DNA from 4 places in the Macrococcoides bohemicum genome. Region 1 is predicted to be linked to each of the others. Evidence: predicted binding sites of a transcription regulator. Region 1 holds the regulator's gene; each other region holds the start of a gene.

Evidence for each region. Region 1 encodes Rex, which represses fermentation and respiration genes when NADH is low (regulators of the CRP and FNR family bind a similar motif). Its sites were predicted from a motif close to TTGTGAAATATTTCACAA; they were not measured.
Region 2: HT586_RS08685 (citrate synthase) is a predicted target of Rex. The motif match lies at 2,954-2,971, and genes of this name have one in related genera.
Region 3: pflB (formate C-acetyltransferase) is a predicted target of Rex. The motif match lies at 3,463-3,480, and genes of this name have one in related genera.
Region 4: HT586_RS04875 (cytochrome ubiquinol oxidase subunit I) is a predicted target of Rex. The motif match lies at 3,466-3,483, and genes of this name have one in related genera.

Annotation. Positions count from the first base shown of each region.
Region 1 covers NZ_CP054482.1:2,034,581-2,040,301, reverse strand. The annotation lists gene tsaD (tRNA (adenosine(37)-N6)-threonylcarbamoyltransferase complex transferase subunit TsaD) at 1-735, shown strand, start outside; gene HT586_RS10700 (ABC-F family ATP-binding cassette domain-containing protein) at 1,185-3,101, opposite strand; gene HT586_RS10695 (redox-sensing transcriptional repressor Rex) at 3,258-3,890, shown strand; gene tatA (twin-arginine translocase TatA/TatE family subunit) at 3,903-4,097, shown strand; gene tatC (twin-arginine translocase subunit TatC) at 4,159-4,914, shown strand; gene HT586_RS10680 (hypothetical protein) at 4,977-5,315, shown strand; gene HT586_RS10675 (nuclease-related domain-containing protein) at 5,324-5,721, opposite strand, start outside.
Region 2 covers NZ_CP054482.1:1,675,789-1,681,509, reverse strand. The annotation lists gene pyk (pyruvate kinase) at 1-1,248, shown strand, start outside; gene HT586_RS08690 (amino acid permease) at 1,329-2,747, opposite strand; gene HT586_RS08685 (citrate synthase) at 3,011-4,129, shown strand; gene icd (NADP-dependent isocitrate dehydrogenase) at 4,191-5,459, shown strand; gene mdh (malate dehydrogenase) at 5,549-5,721, shown strand, end outside.
Region 3 covers NZ_CP054482.1:639,470-645,190, reverse strand. The annotation lists gene HT586_RS03395 (hypothetical protein) at 1-170, opposite strand, end outside; gene HT586_RS03390 (DUF5068 domain-containing protein) at 246-1,154, opposite strand; gene HT586_RS03385 (cupin domain-containing protein) at 1,301-1,807, shown strand; gene corA (magnesium/cobalt transporter CorA) at 1,847-2,794, opposite strand; gene HT586_RS03375 (GNAT family N-acetyltransferase) at 2,787-3,239, opposite strand; gene pflB (formate C-acetyltransferase) at 3,504-5,721, shown strand, end outside.
Region 4 covers NZ_CP054482.1:936,493-942,213, reverse strand. The annotation lists gene rnjA (ribonuclease J1) at 1-378, shown strand, start outside; gene HT586_RS04885 (potassium channel family protein) at 415-1,077, opposite strand; gene HT586_RS04880 (cytochrome d ubiquinol oxidase subunit II) at 1,090-2,109, opposite strand; gene HT586_RS04875 (cytochrome ubiquinol oxidase subunit I) at 2,109-3,452, opposite strand; gene HT586_RS04870 (glutaredoxin domain-containing protein) at 3,669-3,902, shown strand; gene HT586_RS04865 (metallophosphoesterase) at 3,895-4,725, shown strand; gene ptsP (phosphoenolpyruvate--protein phosphotransferase) at 4,769-5,721, opposite strand, start outside.

The DNA of each region.
Region 1 (5,721 bases):
GGTGCATTGCTTGTAGGCATCAACGCAGCAAAAGCATTAGCGCTAGCGCATAACAAACCTTTAATACCTGTACATCATATCGCAGGGCATGTTTATGCGAATCATATTGAAGCGCGATTAACTTTTCCGTTATTAGCTTTAGTGGTGTCAGGAGGTCATACAGAACTAGTTGTTATGAAAGACCATATGGACTTTGAAATTATTGGACAGACACGTGATGATGCTGTCGGTGAAGCGTACGATAAAGTAGCTAGAACTATTAATCTACCTTATCCGGGAGGGCCTCATGTTGATAGATTAGCCGCCATTGGTGAGGATAATCTAAAATTACCACGTCCAATTTTAGAAGGATATGATTTTAGTTTCAGCGGTTTAAAAAGTGCCGTAATTAATACATTGCATAATAAGAATCAAAAAGGTGAAAGTTATAAAGCAGAAGATGTGGCAGCAAGTTTTCAGGCGAGTGTAATTGATGTGTTATCAGAAAAAACATTTGATGCATTAGCTGAATATAATATCAAACAATTACTGATTTGCGGTGGTGTAGCGGCGAATAAAGGATTGCGTGAACGTATGACGCAACTATGTGAAGAAAAGAATATTAAATTGATGATACCTCGCTTTGAATTATGCACAGATAACGCAGCGATGATTGGTGCAGCAGCATATTATCAGTATATTAAATCTGAGTTTGCTGGAATGAATTTAAATGGAAGATCAAATATTGAATTATAATAAAAAGGACAAAGTGAAAACTTTGTCCTCTTTTTAATGCATTATAGCGACGCAACCATTTAACAGTACCGTTAAAATGATTGAAAGAATAACCGATAGAATAATACTTCCTAAACAACTCCGTGGAAATCGATACATATATATACCCCTTTAAATATGATGGTGTCTGATTGAATAAAATTTCTACAATATATATATACCACTTACATATAAAATTAAGCATTCATTTTTCTCAATTTGTCTGTATTTTATCTACGCGAACACATGTACTTGTACACAAGTTGTGCACAGAATGTGTATAACTCAATGTCAATAGGGAGTATTACACGAAATTAATCATAATATCATACACATTTTCTGTGGATAACTAGGATAACTCTGTGGATTAGTGAAATAAAAGGGTTTTTGCTGTGCATAACTTTGTGTACAAAAATAACCGGCTATGCCGGTTAATTTTCTAATGCTAATTCTAATTCTGTCCACTGTTCGACTTTTTGTTCGAGTGTTTGATTTAATGTAATGAGTTCTTCATTTAAAGCATGAGATTTTTCATGGTCGTTAAATACTTCTGGTTGCGTAAGCTGTTCCTCGATACTACTGATTTGACTTTCCAGGTGCTGAATATCTTTTTCTGTACTTTCTAATTGACGTTCTAGTTTACGTCTTTCTTTTTGGTTCGCTTTAAAGTCATCGTTGGTCGTTTCTTTAGTAATTTGCTTTGACTCCTGTTCGACTAAGCTTTCGTGGGCTAATCGTTCTTCTTCTTTTTCGATAAAATATGAATAGTCGCCGAGGAATAGCTTTCCACCCTTATCAGTCATCTGGAATATCTTTGTCGCTATTTTATTGATGAAATAACGGTCATGGCTGACAAATAACAAGGTGCCGGGATAATGGATAAGTGCATCTTCAAGTACTTCTTTTGCATCAATATCCAGGTGGTTAGTCGGCTCATCAAGGATTAACACATTGTTTTCTTCAAGACTAAGTTTAGCAAGTTGTAATCTTGCTTTTTCTCCACCTGATAAGTCATTGATAATCTTTTTAACATCATCCTGAACGAATAGAAAGCGTCCCAGTACGGTACGAATATCTTTTTCAGGCATCGTTGGATAGTACTGCCATAATTCTTCTAGTACAGTATTATTTGAAGAAAATTCTGCCTGTTTTTGATCGTAATAACCGATTGAAAGATTAGCACCATACTTAATGTCACCGTGCAGTGCGGTTAATTGTTTAGCAATAGTTTTAATAAGCGTTGTTTTACCGATACCGTTTGGCCCGATAAATGCAACAGCATCCTGTTTTTTTATATCTAAGGTTAAATGTTCAGCAAGTGGCGTATCATAGCCGATAGCAAGGTCATCGATCCGTAAGACGTCATTTCCTGTTTCCTTCTGAATATTAAATCTTAAATTCATCGAGTGATCGTCTTGTTTCGGAATATCAATCTTAGTCATCTTCTCAAGTACTTTACGACGTGATTTCGCCATACCACTCGTTGACGCACGTGTAATATTTTTTTGAACAAAGGTTTCCAGACGTTTTATCTCAGCCTGTTGTCGCTCATACTGTGCCTGCATCTTTTCGTAAAATTGATCACGCTGCTCAATGAATTTAGAATAGTTACCGACATATTTTTGAACTTGACCTAATGCCACATCGTATACTGTGTTCACAACTTTATCTAAAAAGTAGCGATCATGTGAGATAATCACGATGGCACCATCATACGTCGATAAATAATTTTCAAGCCAGGCAGTTGTATCCATGTCGAGATGGTTAGTAGGTTCATCGAGTAGTAGTAAGTCTGGATTATGAAGTAGCATTTCAGCAAGAGCAAGACGTGTCTTTTGTCCACCTGAAAATGTATCGATCTTCTGATCAAAGTCTTCAGGTTTAAAGTTTAGACCTGAGAGCACTGTTTTAATCTTAGTTTCGTAAAGATAGCCATCCTGAGCTTCAAACTGTTGTTGTAATTTCTCATAGCTCGTTAATTTCTCCTGATATGCATCCGTGTGCGCATTATGACTTTCTTCGCTTAAATACAAAGCGATTTTGTCTAATTCCTGCTTCATTTTTTCAAGATGAAGGAACGGCTTTTTCATCGCTTCGTAGACGGTTCCTTCTGCATTCAAAGTCATTTGCTGAGTAAGATAGCCGAGTCTGATATTTTTAGACATTGAAAGATTACCTGTATCGTAATCTTCAGTCCCGGCTAGAATCTTCATTAAAGTGGTTTTACCAGCACCATTTCTTCCGACGATAGCGATACGGTCGTTAGATTTAACTTCGAATTTCACATTCGAAAATATATTTTCACCTGAATAGGATTTAGTTAAATTGCTTGCTTGTAATAATATCAAGTTATTTCACCTCACTTTCATTGTACATGAAGTACGATAAGGTGGGAATATTTTAATCAGTTTTGTGAAATTTCACATAGTCAATTAATACGTTAAGTGATATAATCAAAAGTGATGTGAAATCTATCACAAATTTACTTGAAACAGGTGAGTAGGATGTCAAAGAACGAAATAAAGATTCCTAAAGCCACACTAAAGAGACTTCCTTTATATTATCGTTTTGTGAATACGTTATATAATTCAAATGTAGAAAGAGTCAGTAGTAAGGAGCTAAGTGAGGGCTTACAAATTGATTCGGCAACAATACGAAGAGATTTTTCTTATTTTGGTGAGCTAGGAAAAAAAGGATATGGCTACAACGTTAACTTTTTATTAAACTTTTTTAAGACAACTTTACAGCAAGACATGATTACAAAAGTTGCAATTATTGGGGTAGGGAATCTGGGAACTGCACTTGTTAATTATAACTTCTCGATCAATGATCGCATGAAGATTACAGCAGCCTTTGATACAAGCTCAACTTCAATCGGTAAGACGATTGGTAAGATAACAGTTGAAGATATGAAGAATTTCGAAAAAATTGTTGAAGAAACTGGCATTCAAGTTGTAATATTAACTGTACCAGGTGCAGTTGCCCAAGATGTGTCAAATAGAGTGACAAAAGCACAAATAAAAGGTATATTAAACTTTACACCAGAACGTTTAACAGTGCCAAATGGGGTGCATGTACATCACATTGATTTGGGTGTTGAATTACAGTCGCTAATATTCTTTATGAAAAATCATTAGGGGGTAAAATAGATGTTATTTGTAAATACAGTTGGTATGATATCACCTGCAATTGCTATTTTCTTAGGGATTATCGCGTTAATTATTTTCGGACCTAAGAAATTACCAGAATTCGGTCGTGCGATGGGCACATCTTTAAAAGAATTTAAAGATGCAACAGATGGTATTATGAAAGACCATGACAAAGATAACAAAGACGTAAAATAATTTAGAAATTCAAAACGGCGACAGTGTTTGCCGTTTTTTTATGAGGAGGTTCATTCCTTAGATGAATAAAGATGATTTAACCGTTGTTGAGCATTTGGACGAGTTGCGTAAACGCATTATGGTCGTGCTCTATTGTTTAGTAGCAGGGACGGCAGTCGGATTTTACTTTGGTAAACCAGTTACAAAATTCTTAACAAAAGATGATGTACCTAAAAGTATTGAATTACATTATTTTAAAGTGAGTGATCCATTAACGATTTATATTACAGTGATAATGATTATTGCATTGATCATTATATCGCCCGTCATTTTATATCAGTTATGGGCATTTATATCACCCGGATTACATCCTAAAGAACGTCGTGCAACATTATCATACATTCCAATCAGTTTAATTTTATTTCTATTAGGACTCAGTTTTAGCTATTTTTATGTATTTCCTTATTTGATTCAGTTCACCATTGGACTTGCGAGTGAGATGGGGGTTAATCAGATGATCGGTGTCAGGGAGTATTTCAATGAAATGCTGAGATTTACGATTCCATTCGGATTCTTGTTCCAGCTACCGATACTGCTGTTATTTCTAACAAGACTTGGAATTGTAACACCGATGTTCTTAAAGAAAAATCGAAAATACGCATACTTTGCTTTATTTGTGATTACTGCATTAATTTCACCGCCGGATCTAATTTCATATTTGATGTTCTCATTCCCGATGTTGTTGTTATATGAAGTGAGCATACAAATTAGTAAGATTGGATATCGCCAATTTTTAAAAGGTGAACAACGTTTAATTGAAGAAGAACTAATGGACTAACCACTCTGGAGAGTGGTTAGTTTTTTGATATTTCACGGAAGAAACTTCAAACAAATGCCCACATGGAAACAGAAGTGTGCACGAACAGGAAAAAACTACAAACAAATGCCCACATGGAATCAGAAGTGTGCACGAAAAGGAAAAAATTTCAAACAAATGCCCACAACAAACTAGAAGTGTGCACGAACAGGAAGAAACTTCAAACAAATGCCCACATGGAATCAGAAGTGTGCACGAACAGGAAGAAACTTCAAACAAATGCCCACATGGAAACAGAAGTGTGCACGAACAGGAAAAAACTTCAAACAAATGCCCACATGGAATCAGAAGTGTGCACGAACAGGAAGAAACTTCAAACAAATGCCCACATGGAAACAGAAGTGTGCATCTATACCCATTAATATCCAACTCAAATTTGATATGTACCTTCTTTATCAGTACGTTTTAAATTTTTCCTGATAAAACGCTCGATTTTGTAGTTTCTCCTATCACTTCCCGTAATAAAATTCGTAAATTTACCAACTTTCACACTGCTCACTTTATGAATTGCACAATATTCTTTAAGTGCATAGTACATCACATCATTAAAACGATAAATTTCATGACAACATGGCATCTTTAACAGGTTAGAAAATTCTACGTCCTGCACAACAGCACATTTCGGACATTTCAAACCTTTAAAAAACACAGCTTCTGAAATATCCAGTTCAACACTATGAATTGATTCTAATCGATGAGCTTTCACAAGTGATTCTGCAATATCATAGTCAACTTCCATTACAGGGTGCATCTTTAATTCATGAAATG
Region 2 (5,721 bases), 360 kb from region 1:
GATAAAGATGCGCAGGATATCATATTCGGTATCGAACAACGTGTTGACTTTATCGCAGCATCTTTCGTTCGTCGTGCAAGTGACGTTTTAGAAATACGTAAAATTTTAGAGGATAGAAATTGCGATTTCATTAATATCATTCCTAAAATTGAGAATGAAGAAGGTATTGAAAATATTGATCAGATTTTAGAAGTTTCAGATGGATTAATGGTTGCTCGTGGAGATATGGGTGTTGAAATTCCGGCAGAAGAAGTACCATTAGTGCAAAAAGATTTGATTCAAAAATGTAACATTATGGGTAAACCAGTAATTACAGCGACGCAAATGTTGGATTCAATGCAACGTAACCCACGTTGTACACGTGCAGAAGCAAGTGACGTGGCAAACGCGATTTATGACGGAACAGATGCTGTCATGTTATCAGGAGAGACTGCTGCGGGCTTATATCCTGAAGAGTCAGTTAAAACGATGCATAATATTGCATTTGCAGCTGAAGAAGCTCAGGATTATAAGCGTTTATTATCTGACAGAACGAAATTAAATCAAGCGTCAATGGTTAATGCTATTGGTGTTTCTGTTGCACATACTGCTTTAAATTTAGATGTTCAAACAATTGTTGCTGCAACTGAAAGTGGAACGACAGCACAAACAATTTCAAAATATCGTCCACATTCTAACATTATTGCTGTAACACCTTATGAAGAAACTGCGCGTCATATGGCACTTGTTTGGGGTGTTATTCCAATGATTAAGAAAGGAAAATCAACGACAGACGGATTATTAGATAAAGCGGTTCAGGCAGCAATAGAAGTAGGAACTGTTGAAAATGGTGATTTAATTATTATCACTGCTGGTATCCCTACTGGTGAAGCTGGTACAACGAACTTAATGAAGATCCATTTAATTGGAGACGTCATTGCAGCAGGACAAGGTATTGGACGTAATGCTACAGTTGGTAAAGTATTAGCTGTTAGATCTGCAGAAGAATTAGCAGATAAAGACTTATCTGATAAAGTCATTGTAGCACCATCTACAGATGCTGACATGGTTCCTTACATTGAAAAAGCTTTAGCGATTGTAACTGAAGAAGGTGGCTTAACGTCTCATGCAGCAGTTGTTGGATTAACGTTAGGGAAACCAACGATTGTGGGCGTTGCAGACGTAATGGAAAAACTAGAAACTGGTACATTAGTAACTGTAGATGCAGAGCACAACAAAGTTTATGTTGGACATGCAAAAGTAAATTAATTGCTATATATAGATGAATTTGATTATAAAAACAAGAAGCACAGGATTAATGTCCTGTGCTTCTTGTTATTTATTATTTATTATTTATTATCATAATTATGTGGATCAAAACTTCCTTTTTTAAATCCACCTTGTGCAGCATACATAATTGCTAACAATACAAACCACAATGGTGATACGAATAATCCCATTCTTGTATCTTCAGCCATAAACAATAGAGCGAACATAAATACGAAGAATAAAAGAATTGCGATAGCAGAAATTTTACCGCCTGGTAATTTGTAAAGACTTGACTGATGTAACTGTGGTCTACGTTTTAAGTAAACAAGATATGCTGAAAGAATGATAGACCATACAACGATAAAGAATACTGTTGCAACAGTCGTTACTAATGTAAATACTGCGTTTGCATTAGGCATAAAGTAATTCAGTAATACTGATAATAATAACAACACACTTGAGAGTACTACTGCGTTGGCTGGTACACCGGCTTTATTCGTACGTTGGAAGAAACTATCGTTTCCTTTTGAATAGTTCTTACTTAAACCGAATAACATACGACTGTTAGAGAAGATACCACTGTTACAAGACGATGCAGCAGAAGTAATCACTACAAAGTTGATTAAGCTCGCTGCAAATCCAATGCCAATTAACCCGAAGAACTTAACGAAAGGACTTTCGTTTGGATCGATTTTATCCCAGGGCGTGATACTCATTATGATGATTAAAGAACCGATATAGAATAACACGATACGCATCGGCACACTGTTAATTGCTCTTGGTAATGTTTTTTCAGGATCTTGTGCTTCACCAGCTGTTACACCGATTAACTCAATCCCTACAAAACTGAATATTGCCATCTGGAAGCTTAATAAGAATCCGTTTGTTCCATTTGGGAAGAATCCACCATGTGACCAAAGATTTGTTATCGTTGCTACTCCAAAGTTTGTTTTAAATCCGATGACTATAAGTACGATTCCTGTAATGATTAATGCAACGATTGTAATAACTTTAATCAATGCAAACCAGAATTCTAATTCTCCAAATAGTTTAGCTGTCAGTAAGTTTAAGAACATTAATACAAGGATACATAAAAGTGATGATAACCATGTCGGAAAGTCCGGCCACCAGAACTGCACATACTTAGCGATGGCTGTTACTTCAGCCATCCCTGTAACTACCCAGCAGAACCAATATGTCCAACCGGTAATATAACCTACAAAGTCTCCTAGATAATCACGTGCAATATCAGTAAACGAATGATAGTTTGTATTAGATAATAATAATTCTCCTAGTGCTCTCATAAACAAGAATAAAAAGAGTCCGATAATTAAATAAGTAAATAAGATTGATGGACCCGCCAGATTGATTGATTTCCCTGCTCCTAAGAAGAGTCCGGTACCAATTGCGCCCCCAATCGCAATCAGTTGAATGTGTCGATTTGACAACGAACGTTGTAAATCGTTTCGTTCCTCGATATTATGCTGATGATTTGCCATACTAATCCCCATTTCATTTTTAGTATCTATATTATCTTATTAAAAACTGAAAATCACAAACATTTTTTAAACTATTCTTAATGTTTTTAAGAATTAATTAAATGATAAAATAAAAATTTAAATATAAGTAAAAGTTATCACGTAAGATAAAAATTTTCTAAGTTCCTAATTCATTCACAAATGTGAGGACATTAGATATAATTGAGTTGTGAAAGCCATTACATTTGGCATAACAAAAATTATGATGCAAAGGGGAGTCAAAAATGGCAGAATTAGTGAAGGGCCTTGAAGGTATTGTTGCTTCAAACACTAAAGTAAGTTCAATTATCGGTGATCAACTTACTTATGCAGGATATGAAATAGATGATTTAACAGAAAATGCACAATTTGAAGAAGTTGTCTTCTTATTATGGAACTTCCGTTTACCGAATGCGGAAGAATTGGCTGATTTTAGGAAGCAATTATTTGAAAATATGACTTTACACCCAAGAATGTACAGTCATTTTGAAGATTATGCAGCAGATCATGTTCATCCTATGACAGGATTACGCACTTCTTTATCTTATTTAGCACATTTTGATCCACGTGCTGACGAATTTAATGAAGATGCTCATATGAACAAAGCGATTCGTATTCAGGCTAAAGTAGCGTCACTTGTAGCAGCATTCGCTCGTGTTCGTCAAGGGAAAGAAGTAGTGAAACCGAAAGAAGACTTAAGTTATGCAGCTAACTTCTTGTATATGTTGTTTGGTGAAGAACCAACAGCTGTACAAGAAGAAGGTTTCAATAAAGCGTTAATTCTTCATGCAGATCATGAATTAAACGCATCTACATTCACTGCACGTGTTGCTGTTTCTACATTATCTGATATGTATTCTGGTGTAGTCGCTGCAGCTGGCGCATTAAAAGGGCCATTACACGGTGGTGCTAATGAACAGGTTATGAAAATGTTGAATGAAATTGGTTCATTGGATAATGTGGATAGCTATGTAGCAGATAAGATTGCTAAAAAAGAGAAAATTATGGGCTTTGGTCACCGTGTCTACAAAAATGGAGATCCACGTGCTAAATACTTAAAAGAAATGTCTAGAAGAATTACTGATGAGACTGGTCAAAAAGAATTATTTGATATGTCTGTGCGTATTGCGGATATTTTAAAAGAAGAAAAAGGTTTATTACCGAATGTTGATTTTTATTCAGCAACAGTTTATCACTCAATGGGTATTGAACATGATTTATTTACACCAATCTTTGCAGTATCTCGTACTTCTGGCTGGATTGCGCATATTTTAGAGCAATATAGTGATAACAGAATTATTCGTCCACGTGCAACTTATGTTGGTGAAGTTGGTCGAAAATATGTTCCAGTTGAAGAAAGATAATATGATTAAAAATTTTAATATAAGGTAAACTAAAGTTAGAAATACTAATAATGGAGGCATAATAAAAATGGCTGAAAAAATTACGAATAATAATGGTGTTTTAAACGTTCCAAATAATCCAATCGTTCCTTTTATAATCGGAGATGGAACAGGGCCGGATATTTGGAATGCTGCTGTTCGCGTGTTAGATGCTGCTGTAGAAAAAGCATATAATGGTGAGAAAAAAATCGAGTGGAAAGAAGTTTTAGCAGGACAAAAAGCATTCGATAACACAGGAGAATGGTTGCCACAAGAAACTTTAGATACAATAGAAGAATACTTAATAGCGATAAAAGGACCATTAACTACACCTATCGGTGGAGGTATCCGTTCTTTAAACGTAGCTTTACGTCAGGAATTAGATTTATTCGTATGTCTTCGTCCAGTCCGTTACTTTGACGGAGTTCCTTCACCAGTTAAGCGTCCTGAAGATACTGATATGGTTATCTTCCGTGAAAATACTGAAGATATTTATGCAGGTATTGAGTATAAAGAAGGATCAGACGAGGTTAAGAAGGTTATTGAATTCTTGCAAAATGAAATGGGTGCTAAAAATATCCGTTTCCCGGAAACTTCAGGTATTGGTATTAAACCAGTTTCTAAAGAGGGTACTGAACGTTTAGTACGAGCAGCATTAAACTATGCGCTAGAGCAAGGTCGTAAGTCATTAACATTAGTACACAAAGGGAATATCATGAAATTTACTGAAGGTGCCTTCAAACAATGGGGTTATGATTTAGCTGAACGTGAATTTGGTGATAAAGTATTTACATGGAATCAATACGACAAAATTAAAGCTGAACAAGGTGCAGAAGCTGCAGATAAAGCTCAAAATGAAGCGATTGCCGCCGGAAAATTATTGGTGAAAGATTCAATCGCTGATATATTCTTACAGCAAATTTTAACGCGTCCTGCTGAGTTTGATGTTGTTGCAACAATGAACTTAAACGGTGATTATATTAGTGATGCATTAGCAGCACAAGTAGGTGGTATCGGGATTGCACCAGGTGCAAACATCAACTACGAAACAGGACACGCAATCTTTGAAGCAACACACGGCACTGCACCAAAATATGCTGGATTAGATAAAGTAAATCCGTCTTCTGTTATTTTAAGTGGTGTATTAATGTTAGATCATTTAGGATGGAAAGAAGCTGGAGAATTAATCACAAAAGCGATGGAAAAATCAATAGCTTCTAAAGTCGTAACATATGATTTTGCACGTTTAATGGATGGTGCAACTGAAGTGAAATGTTCTGAGTTTGCTGACGAATTAATCAAAAATATGTAATTAGAAAAGTAGTCTAACTTTTAAGGATAGTATTATGAATGAAATTCATAGTTACTATCCTTTTTTTAAATTAATAAGGGGGATTTATCATGACAAAGAAAAAGATTTCAATCGTAGGAAGTGGTTTTACTGGCTCTACAGCGGCTTTTATTGCTGCAAGTAAAGGATTAGCAGATATTGTACTTGTTGATACTTATGGTAGTTTAGATCCTACAACAGGAAAAGCACTAGATATTATGCAGGCGATGCCGATATTACATCA
Region 3 (5,721 bases), 960 kb from region 1:
ACTAAATAACTTTCAAAATCCTGATCAAAGTTTGGTTTCTGTGCAACAATGCGATTGATATCTCCATAACTATCTTTAACAGTGTAACCCGTGATTGCTTCAAGTTCACGTGCTATTTCTGATAATTTAAATGATTTACCTTCCAGCAGTACAAATTTCTCTTCATGCATATCGAACGCCTCCGTAGTCTTTTCTTACATATTCCCGATTCTATCAGTAAAAAACATTCAAAATATCTATCTCTTTCACTGCTGAATTAAATATCCTTTTGACTGCTTATCTGTTTTATCTTTCATATCTTTCGCCTGTGAAACGCCACCCTTAATAAATAGATGCGCTTTACCTGTTTCGACCTGCTTATAGTCTTCCTTATTAATAGCGATTGATTTATAACTTATTGTTTTTTCCTTTGGCGCATATTCACTGTAATTATTCTTACTTTTCTTCATTGAACTTTCCTGTAATTCCGGTGTTATAAAAGAAGCATTTTCAGAAAATATTTTCTTATCACCTAAATCCAGAACACCGATATTATTATAGTATAACGGCTTATCTAAAGTATTCTCTGCAGTTACTTCATAGATTAGTACATAACCTTCTGTCTCACCATCGAACAGTACGACCTGATCTTTTGGCATATCTGTTACTTTAAATATTTGTATACGGTTAATTGATATCTTCATGCCGGCATCATTAAAATCAAGTCCGACGTTACGAATTGATTTAATCGTTTGAATTTTACCATTTGTACTTGCCGCAATTGTGTTTGGCATGGTCGCTTTATTTCTTGCCTGTGCTGTTTTCTTTTCTTTCTGCGCACGCACTTTAGCTTCCTGTTCAGCTTTTTGTTTTGCGATCAATCGATTGCGTCTATCGATAGCCTCCTGCTTTTTCTTCGCAGCTTCTTCACGCTTAATTTGAACTTTTATTTCAGCTTCTTTTTCTTTTTTCAGCGTATCTATTTCAGACTGCTTTTCTTTAATTTCTTTATCAATCGATTTATTATCTTCCTGTAATGATTTATATTCTTTTTCTGATTTATCTTTTTGCTGCTTTAATGATTCTATATCTTTTTTTATCGCTGTTGTATCATCATTGCTACAGCCAGTTAAAAATAAAGCACCTGAAATTGCTAAGTACGCAAAGTTTTTCAAGTTAATCCCACCTTCATCATTCTATCTTTATTTTAACATAGAATATAAATTTCGTATGGAATTAACATTTGGTTAAAATCTTATCTTTTGCTTTATAAAAAGAAATAACGAACAATAATAATATATCATTAAGAGGAGGAATAATTATGAAATATAAAATAATTCATAGTCCTGTATCAAAAAGCACACCGAATCACATGATCCTGCCAGTTATCGTCTATCAGGAAGTTGAAGGAGATTTTACTGAAATATTTAAACATAATCAATGGACAGGTATATGGACAAATGGTGTATTTGACTATCATCATTTCCATCCTAATACACATGAAGTGCTTGGTATCGCTTCAGGTGAAGCAACCTTAATGATAGGCGGTGAATCAGGAAGTCAGTTAAAAGTAAAACAAGGTGATGCATTATTACTCCCTGCAGGCTATGGTCATAAAAGTCTCGAAGCAAGTAAAGATTTTAAAGTAGTCGGTGCATACCCAACAGATATTGATGTTGAAACGTTAACAAGCTATGAAGAAATCCAAACAATTAACAGTACGATAAATAGTGTAAAGTTACCAGAACACGACCCTATCGAAGGTGACAAAGGTGTAATGTTTAAAGAATGGCACAATATTTATTATTGTAGTACATATGTGAAATAATGATAAAAGGAGCAGAAATTTAATTCTGCTCCTTTTATTTTAAAACCACTTCTTTATTCGGAAGTAGCCTATCATTCCAACCGTAATAGCAATCATCACAATCCATACTGCTAAATATCCGTATTTCCAGTGCAATTCAGGCATGACATCAAAGTTCATCCCGTAAATTCCTGCAATTAAAGTCAGTGGCATAAAAATTACTGAATATATTGTTAAAATTTTCATGATATTATTCATTCTAAAAGAGTTCAGTGAGATATAATTATCACGAATATCCGCTGTCATCTCACGGGAAGATTCAATCATCTCTACCTGCTTAATTAAATGGTCATTAATATGATGCAGAAATATTTTCTGTTTCTTACTTAATGCCAATACTCTGCCTTCTAATAGTCGATATACTAAATCTCGCATTGGCAATACTGTACGTCTAATCAATAATAGATCTTCTCTCAAATCAAACGTTTCATCTATTAAGTTCTCAGTTGATATATCTACTGAGTGCCTATCTTCAAACGAGAATACTTTGTCTTCTAAATCATATACGAACGGGAAATAGTTATCGACGATGGCGTCAAGCGTTTTATACATCACTTCATTTGTCGTAACCTTTTCATTCGGCTTTTTGTTTAGCATCGTATGCCAGACTTTATCCACCTCTTCAGAAGCTTCTTTATGATAAGTCACAATAAGGGTTGAATTGATAAAGATATCAATTTCTTCAGGTTTCATCGTACGCAAGTCAATTGCATGAAAGACGAAAAATAAATAATCATCATATTCTTTATATTTCGGGCGTTGTTTAACCGTCGTTGCATCTTCAATAGATAATGGATGAAAGTGAAAAAACTGACTTAGCAGTAAATTCTCTTCTTTTGTTGGTTCACTCATATCCACCCACAACCATTTCGGCGTTACTTCTATATCATAGGGTGAATCACAAACATGCAACGTATTCGTTTCATCAATATAAAGCGTTCTAATCATTTTGCACCTCTATTATTTTTATCATTCGATTACTATGCTCTTTAAATTGATATCCTAATCTTTCATTTAATTGTTTCATCGGAAAATTTCTCGTATCAACATCACTGTATATAATACCAATGTGTTGTTCTTTGGCGATTATTTCAACAAAGTTCTTGAGTTGTATCGCGTATCCTTGATTACGATATTCCGGATAAACAAATGTTGATTTAATATGTATTCCATCATCTATTGCATACCAAATGTATGCACAGATTTTGTTGTTTTGTTCCAGGACTATAATCTGATCTTGCTTATTCTTCATCAGTAATTGAATTGATTCGTACCGCAAATCAATATCCAAAGGTGTTACTTTATATGATGAATCGTAAGTTAATGGGATATTTTCATGTAATGCGGCAATTTCTTTTATCTTAATTGTTTCATTTATCAATAATTTCCTCATGTTATTTCACCTTTTTTATTGTACATGGATATGTTTGATAACTCCACACTAAACTTAAATATTAATGGACTCCAAAAGCTATAAATCTTAGCTGTTATATATACAAAAAACAAAATAATAATGTGTACCATTACAGATAAAAAGCTATAAATCAACATTTTCAAAAAAATTAACCGTTTCCAAAATAATGTGATTATTTTCACGTAAAGTTGTTATAATAGTATTGTGAAGTATTTAACATAATGAAAATTTGGAGGGATTAATATGTTTAAAGAAGAAACTAAAAAAACACATGCTTGGGAAGGTTTTAAAACTGGTAAATGGAACAAAAGAATCGACGTTCGTGAATTTATCCAACTAAACTACACTTTATATGACGGTAAAGATGAGTTTTTAGCTGGACCAACTGAAGCAACTAAGACATTATGGGATCAAGTTATGCAGTTAACAAAAGAAGAACGTGAACGTGGTGGTATGTGGGATATGGATACAAAAATACCATCTACTATCACATCGCATGACGCAGGTTATTTAAATAAAGATCTTGAAACAATTGTCGGTGTTCAAACTGAGAAACCTTTCAAACGCTCTATGCAACCATTTGGTGGTATTCGTATGGCAAAAGCTGCTTGTGAAGCATATGGCTATGAATTAGATAAAGAAACTGAAAAAACATTTACAGATTATCGTAAAACACACAATGCTGGTGTATTCGATGCATACTCTAAAGAAATGTTAGCTTGTCGTAAAGCTGGTGTCATTACAGGTCTTCCAGATGCTTACGGACGTGGTCGTATTATCGGTGACTACCGCCGTGTTGCATTATATGGTGTAGATTTCTTAATGAATGAAAAACAAAAAGACTTCAATAACTTATCATCAGTAATGTCAGAAGACATTATTCGTTTGCGTGAAGAAGTTTCTGAACAATATCGTGCATTAAATGAATTAAAAGAATTAGGTAATATTTATGGATTTGATATTTCTCGTCCAGCTGAAAACTTTAAAGAAGCTGTTCAATGGACTTACTTAGCATACTTAGCAGCAATTAAAGAACAAAACGGTGCTGCAATGAGTTTAGGTCGTGTATCTACATTCTTAGATATTTATGCAGAACGTGATTTAAAAGCTGGTACAATTTCAGAAATCGAAGTACAGGAAATCATCGACCACTTCATCATGAAATTACGTTTAGTTAAATTTGCACGTACACCAGATTACAACGCATTATTCTCTGGAGACCCTACTTGGGTAACTGAATCAATCGCTGGAGTCGGTATTGATGGACGTCCATTAGTTACAAAAAACTCTTTCCGTTTCTTACATTCATTAGATAACTTAGGTCCAGCACCAGAACCAAACTTAACTGTATTATGGTCTACACGTTTACCTGAAAACTTCAAAAAATATTGTGCAAAAATGAGTATTAAAACAAGCTCAATTCAATATGAAAATGACGACTTAATGCGTGAAAGTTATGGCGACGACTATGGTATTGCTTGTTGTGTATCTGCAATGAAGATCGGTAAACAAATGCAATTCTTCGGTGCACGTGCAAACTTAGCAAAAACATTATTATATGCAATCAACGGTGGTGTTGACGAAGTAAGCGGCGCACAAGTTGGACCAAACTTCGCGCCTATCACTGATGAAATTTTAGATTATGATAAAGTTTACAAACAATTTGATCAAATGATGGAATGGTTAGCTGGCGTTTATATTAACTCATTAAACGTTATCCACTATATGCATGATAAATATAGCTATGAGAGAATTGAAATGGCTTTACACGACACTGAAATTATCCGTACAATGGCTACAGGTATTGCAGGTCTTTCAGTTGCAGCCGACTCATTATCAGCAATCAAATACGCTAAAGTGAAAACAATCCGTAACGAAGATGGTTTAGTTGTAGATTTCGAAACTGAAGGAGATTTCCCTCAATACGGTAACAATGATGCACGTGTCGATGATATCGCTGTAGAATTAGTAGAATCATTTATGGGTAAATTACGTAAACACAAAACTTACCGCGATTCAGAACATACAATGTCAGTACTTACTATCACTTCAAACGTTGTATATGGTAAGAAAACAGGTAATACACCTGATGGTCGCAAAGAAGGAGAACCTTTTGCACCAGGTGCTAACCCAATGCACGGCAGAGATAAAAACGGTGCTTTAGCTTCATTATCTTCAGTTGCGAAGTTACCTTATGATTGCTGTAAAGATGGTATATCTAATACATTCTCAATCGTACCTAAATCATTAGGTAAAGAAGATGATTCACAACAACAAAATTTAGTTGGTGTACTTGATGGATATGCAATGCAGCATGGTCACCACTTAAACATTAACGTATTTAACAGAGAAACTTTACTTGATGCGATGGAACATCCAGAAGAATACCCTCAACTTACAATCCGTGTATCAGGATATGCAGTAAACTTTATTAAATTAACAAGAGAACAACAATTAGATG
Region 4 (5,721 bases), 1.1 Mb from region 1:
GGTATTGGTGATATCGGCAATGTTGTAATTAAAGACCGTAAAATATTATCTGAGGAAGGTCTGGTAATTGTTGTTGTGAGTATTGACTTTAAAACGAATCAGTTACTAAGTGGTCCAGATATTATTTCAAGAGGCTTTGTTTACATGAGAGAATCAGGTCATTTAATCTATGATGCGAGTCGTTTGCTGAAAAAGAAAGTAATTGAAAAACTAAATTCTGGTGAAGCACTTGAATGGCATCATATTAAAAATGTCATTTCTGAAAATTTATCACCATTTTTATATGAAAAAACAAAACGTAAGCCGATGATTTTACCAATGATTATGGATGTTAATAAAAATAACGAACAACTTGTTGAACAAGAAACGACAAAATAAAAATAGACCCGAAAGGGTCTATTTTTTTTCGATAATTTAGTCATTAATAATCTTTTTCTCAAAACGATTTAAGTCATTATCATGGCCAATCATAATTAATATATCACCATTTTCAATAATAACGCTCGGGTCTGGTGAAACGATAATATCTTTTCCTCGTTTAACTGCAATAATGTTTAAGCCATAATTCGCTCGGATATCTAAATCTAAAATAGAATTACCTGTTAATGTTTCACCTGCTCGAATTTCCACAATTGAATGCTGATCTGAAAGTTCAAGATAATCCAATACAGAAGAACTTGCAACATTGTGCGCAATTCTTCTTCCCATGTCTCGTTCAGGATGGACAACTGTATCTGCACCAATTTTATTTAATACTTTAGCATGATAATCATTTTGCGCTTTTGCTGTAACTTTTTTTACACCAATATCTTTCAAGATTAGAGTTGTTAATATACTTGCTTGTATGTTATCTCCTATCGCAACAATAACGTGATCGAAGTTACGTATACCTAAACTCTTTAATACGTTCTCATCAGTTGTATCTGCAATAACAGCATGCGTTGCAATATCTGCATATTCATTGACACGTGCTTCATCAGAATCTATAGCCATTACGTCCATATCCAATGCATTTAATTCTTTTACAATGCTCCCACCAAAACGTCCTAAGCCGATAACTACAAATTCTTTTTCCATACTACCCCTCCGTTATTTCTTCTTACCTTTAACATATTCGGTATCAAATACGAATAGTCTCAATAATAAATATAAAGAAGGAAGTAATAAAAGTAAACCTAAAATAAACACCACGACTAATCCGAATGCCATTGTTTCATTTACTACAGCTTTATCCATATTGACATAAGGATATAAAATATAAGGTAACTTAGAAATACCATATCCATAGAATGCTGTAGCAAATTGAAGAATTACCATAATAAGGCCAATTTCAAGATTTTTCTCAAAATAATATAATGCAAAAGCGATTAAGAAAAATACGATACTTAGTCCAAATAACCACCAGTATTGTCCTGTTGCAATATCAAAATGCTCTTTATTTTGTTGTCTTAAACTCAAAAATGTAAACTGACAAATCACAAGCATTGGTAATGCCCATATTAAAAACCATGTTCGAAGTATCTTATAAGCAGGTCTATCTTTTGCTTTGTGCGCATAAACTGTTAAAAATGCTGATGAAATATATAACACAGAGATGATACATAAAAATACCACACTCCATGCAAATGGACTCATTAATAATTCAAACCATTTCAATTCAACACCTTTGGCAGTCTTTGTGATAAAGCCACCTTCTGAAATGGTTAATACTGTTGAAAAAGCTGCAGGAATAAGTAATCCTGAAACACCATATAAAGCGACCCACGCAAGCTTAGAGTCTTTGCCATACGTTTCAAACGCATAAAATGAGCCACGAACTGTGAGTAGCAATAAAGCTACACTTACAGGCAGCAACAAAGTTGAACCGAAATAATAAGCTGTATCAGGGAAAAATCCTACAATACCTACAAAGAAAAATACTAAGAAAACATTAGTAACTTCCCATACAGGATTCAAGTATCTTGAAATAACGTCCTTTAATTCATTTTCCTGATCTGTAAGTTTTGCATATAGTATAAAGAAACCTGCACCGAAATCAATTGCCCCTAAAATAACGTAACCAAATAGAAATGTCCATAATACTAAAATACCAATATGTTGATAATCCATTATTTGGCACCTCCTTTGGTATATTGCTCAACATCAAATTGGGCTGGTTTATCTTTGTACATACGAAGTAAAACGTAACTACATGAAAACCCTAATACAAGATACAGTAATCCGAATGCAACAAGCACAAGGCTCACACCATCAGCATGTGTAGCACCTTCGGCAACTTTCATATAACCTCGTAACAACCATGGTTGACGTCCCATCTCAGCTAGGAACCATCCAAATTCTATGGCTAACATACATAGAGGACCAGTTAAAGCAATTAAGTATAGCATGAAATTATGCGTTGCTAACTTATTTTTCATCTTATTTAATATTACATATAAAATACTGACTGCAAAACTAAACATGCCAAAGAACACCATTAAATCGAAGAAGTAATGAATAATCAAAGGAGGTTGTTCATCTTTAGGTATTTCATCTAACCCTTTTACAGTAGTATCAAAACTGTTATCAGCAAGAAAGCTCAGCATACCAGGTATTTTAATTGCACCTTTTACTTCTTGTGTTTTTTCATCAAGAACACCGAATAAGACTAAGTCAGCATTTTTATCACTTTCAAAATGCCATTCCATTGCAGCTAATTTTTCAGGTTGTTCATTGTGCAGGAACTTCGCCGATAAATCGCCCGCTAAAATCGTCAGTAAACTAAAAATCAACCCTACGATCATCGCCATTTTTAAAGATTTCATATGATAATCTTTATCTTCCGGGAATTTATTTCGTAGTAATTTCACGGCTGCTACACTCGCAATACAGAAAGCAATCGTCATCCCACCAGTCGTGACAACATGAAAAGAACGTACAAAAAATGAACTGTTTAACATCGCTTGTATCGGATCAATATCAACCAGCACTCCATTTTTCACTTTAAAACCTTCCGGTGTGTTCATAAATGAATTGACACTCGTGATAAATAACGCGCTTAATGTTGAACCAACAATGATAGGAATATTTAGTAACCAATGCGTCCATTTATTTTTAAATCGATCCCATGTATATAAATATATACTTAAGAAAATTGCCTCAAAAAAGAACGCAAATGTTTCCATAAAAAGTGGTAGTGCAATAACTTGTCCACCCAACTGCATAAATGATGGCCATAATAATGAAAGCTGTAAACCAATAATCGTTCCAGTTACAACACCTACAGCGACAGTTATCGTGAATGTTTTAGCAAAACGTCTCGCCATAGCAGTATACTTCGGATTATTATATTTTATCCCTAAACCTTCTGCAATCATTATCATCAGTGGCATACCTACACCTATGGTGGCAAAAATTATATGAAAACCTAACGTCATCGCTGTTAATAAGCGACTTAAAATAACACCATCCATAATAATCCTCCTTTTGTGATTGTACTCACATTTCTTTAAGTTTAATACACCTTATAAGGAATATAAAGAGAAACGCCTAACAGTTTTGTGACAAATATGTGATCATCTTCGGACTATTTAAATTACATTTGCATATAATACCATTAATATTGATAATTCTGTCTGAAATCGCTATAGTATTTATAGTTATTAAAAAGTAGTAAAAGAGGTAATGATATGAATATTGAAATATACACACAAGATGATTGTCCACCATGCGAATTTATTAAAAACTATTTCAGACACTCTTCTCTTCAATTTAAAGAAAAAAATATCAAAAATATGGCATATAAAATAGAGATGATTGATTACGATGCATTGAGTACCCCACTTATTAAAATAGATGAAAAATTATTCTATACACCAGATATCGAAGCCATTGAAAAGTATATGGAGACTAAAAATGTTTAAGTTTTTAATGTATAGTATGATAGACCGCTTCGGAAAAAGTTTAGTACCATTATTCCATTCCAATCCAAAAAATGTTGATGTCGATAGTATAACTATTAAAGGCTTGAGATTACACCATGCTCGACCGTTATCAATTGTACATATCTCAGATTTACACGTCGGCTTTCAGTATAACTATCATGATTTAATAGAACACATTAAAATAATCAATAAACTACAACCTGATACCGTCATGATTACCGGAGATTTATTTGATAATTTAGAAGTGTTTAAAGAAAATCCTCATGATTATATACCATTGCTAAAAACAATTAAAGCCCCATTAGGCGTGTACTTTTCTTATGGTAATCACGATCAGCGTACACACTTAACACATAGTTTAGAAACAGTATTGACTAATAGTCATATTACAGTGCTGAATAACTTTGGTAAATATATAAACTATGATGGAGAAGATATATATATTTGTGGAACTGATGATATTCTTAATGCATCCGGAAATATTGAACAGGCACTACGCAACAGAAAGCATCTCAATGACTACACCATCACTTTAGTACATGAACCAGATTATGCAGACTTTGTTAAGCAATTTAATGTTGACCTCCAATTATCCGGACATAGTCATGGTGGACAGATTTTTATCCCTATTCTAGGTGCACCAATTAAACCATCATTAGGGAGAAAATATTTAAAAGGTTTATTTAGATTAAAATATAAAAAACATAGCATGTATCTTCATGTTTCCCGTGGTCTTGGTAGTACACATTTACCAATTAGAATATTCGCTAAACCACAAATTACAAAGATTTACATCAAATAAAGAAGAAGCTGAAAATTTTCAGCTTCTTCTTTATTTTGTTTAACTATAGATAAGCATCTACTAAAGAGATTACTTCTTCTTGCGTTGAGCAGTTTAATGCCTGTTCAGCTATTTTAGCCATTTCAACTTGACTTAAGTTTTTAATTTGACGACGAGCTCTTAAAATACTTGTCGCACTCATAGAAAACTCATCTAAGCCTAATCCTAATAATAGTGGAATAGCTGTTGTATCCCCAGCCATTTCTCCACACATACCTGTCCATTTACCTTCTTTATGGCTTGCATCAATGACTTGTTTCACAAGTCTCAATATTGCAGGGTTATATGGTTGGTATAAATAAGAAACACGCTCAGACATACGGTCAGCAGCCATAGTATATTGAATTAAATCATTCGTACCAATACTAAAGAAATCTACTTCTTTAGCAAAGATATCAGCCATAGCTGCTGTTGATGGGATCTCAACCATGATACCTAATTCAATATTATCGCTAAATTTAATATTTTCTTTCGTTAAGTTAGCTTTTTCATCTTCTAAAATAGCTTTTGCCTCACGGAATTCGTTAATTGTTGCAATCATCGGGAACATGATACTTAAATTGCCATGAACAGATGCACGTAATAAAGCTCTAAGTTGAGGTCTGAAAATTTCAGGTTGTGCAAGACATAAACGAATTGCTCTGTAACCTAAGAATGGGTTCATTTCTTTAGGTAAGTTTAGATAAGGTAACTCTTTATCTCCACCAATATCTAATGTTCTTACAACAACACGTTTACCTTTCATCTCTTTTAAAACTTTAGCATATGCTTCATACTGTTCATCTTCAGATGGCATAGTATCGCGTCCCATATATAAAAACTCTGTACGATATAGACCAATACCTTCAGCGCCATTGTTTACAACACCAGTTAAATCATCAGGTGTTCCAATATTTGCTGCTAGTTCTACATGTTTTCCTTCTGAAGTTACAGTTTTATCATTAACAAGTTGTTTCA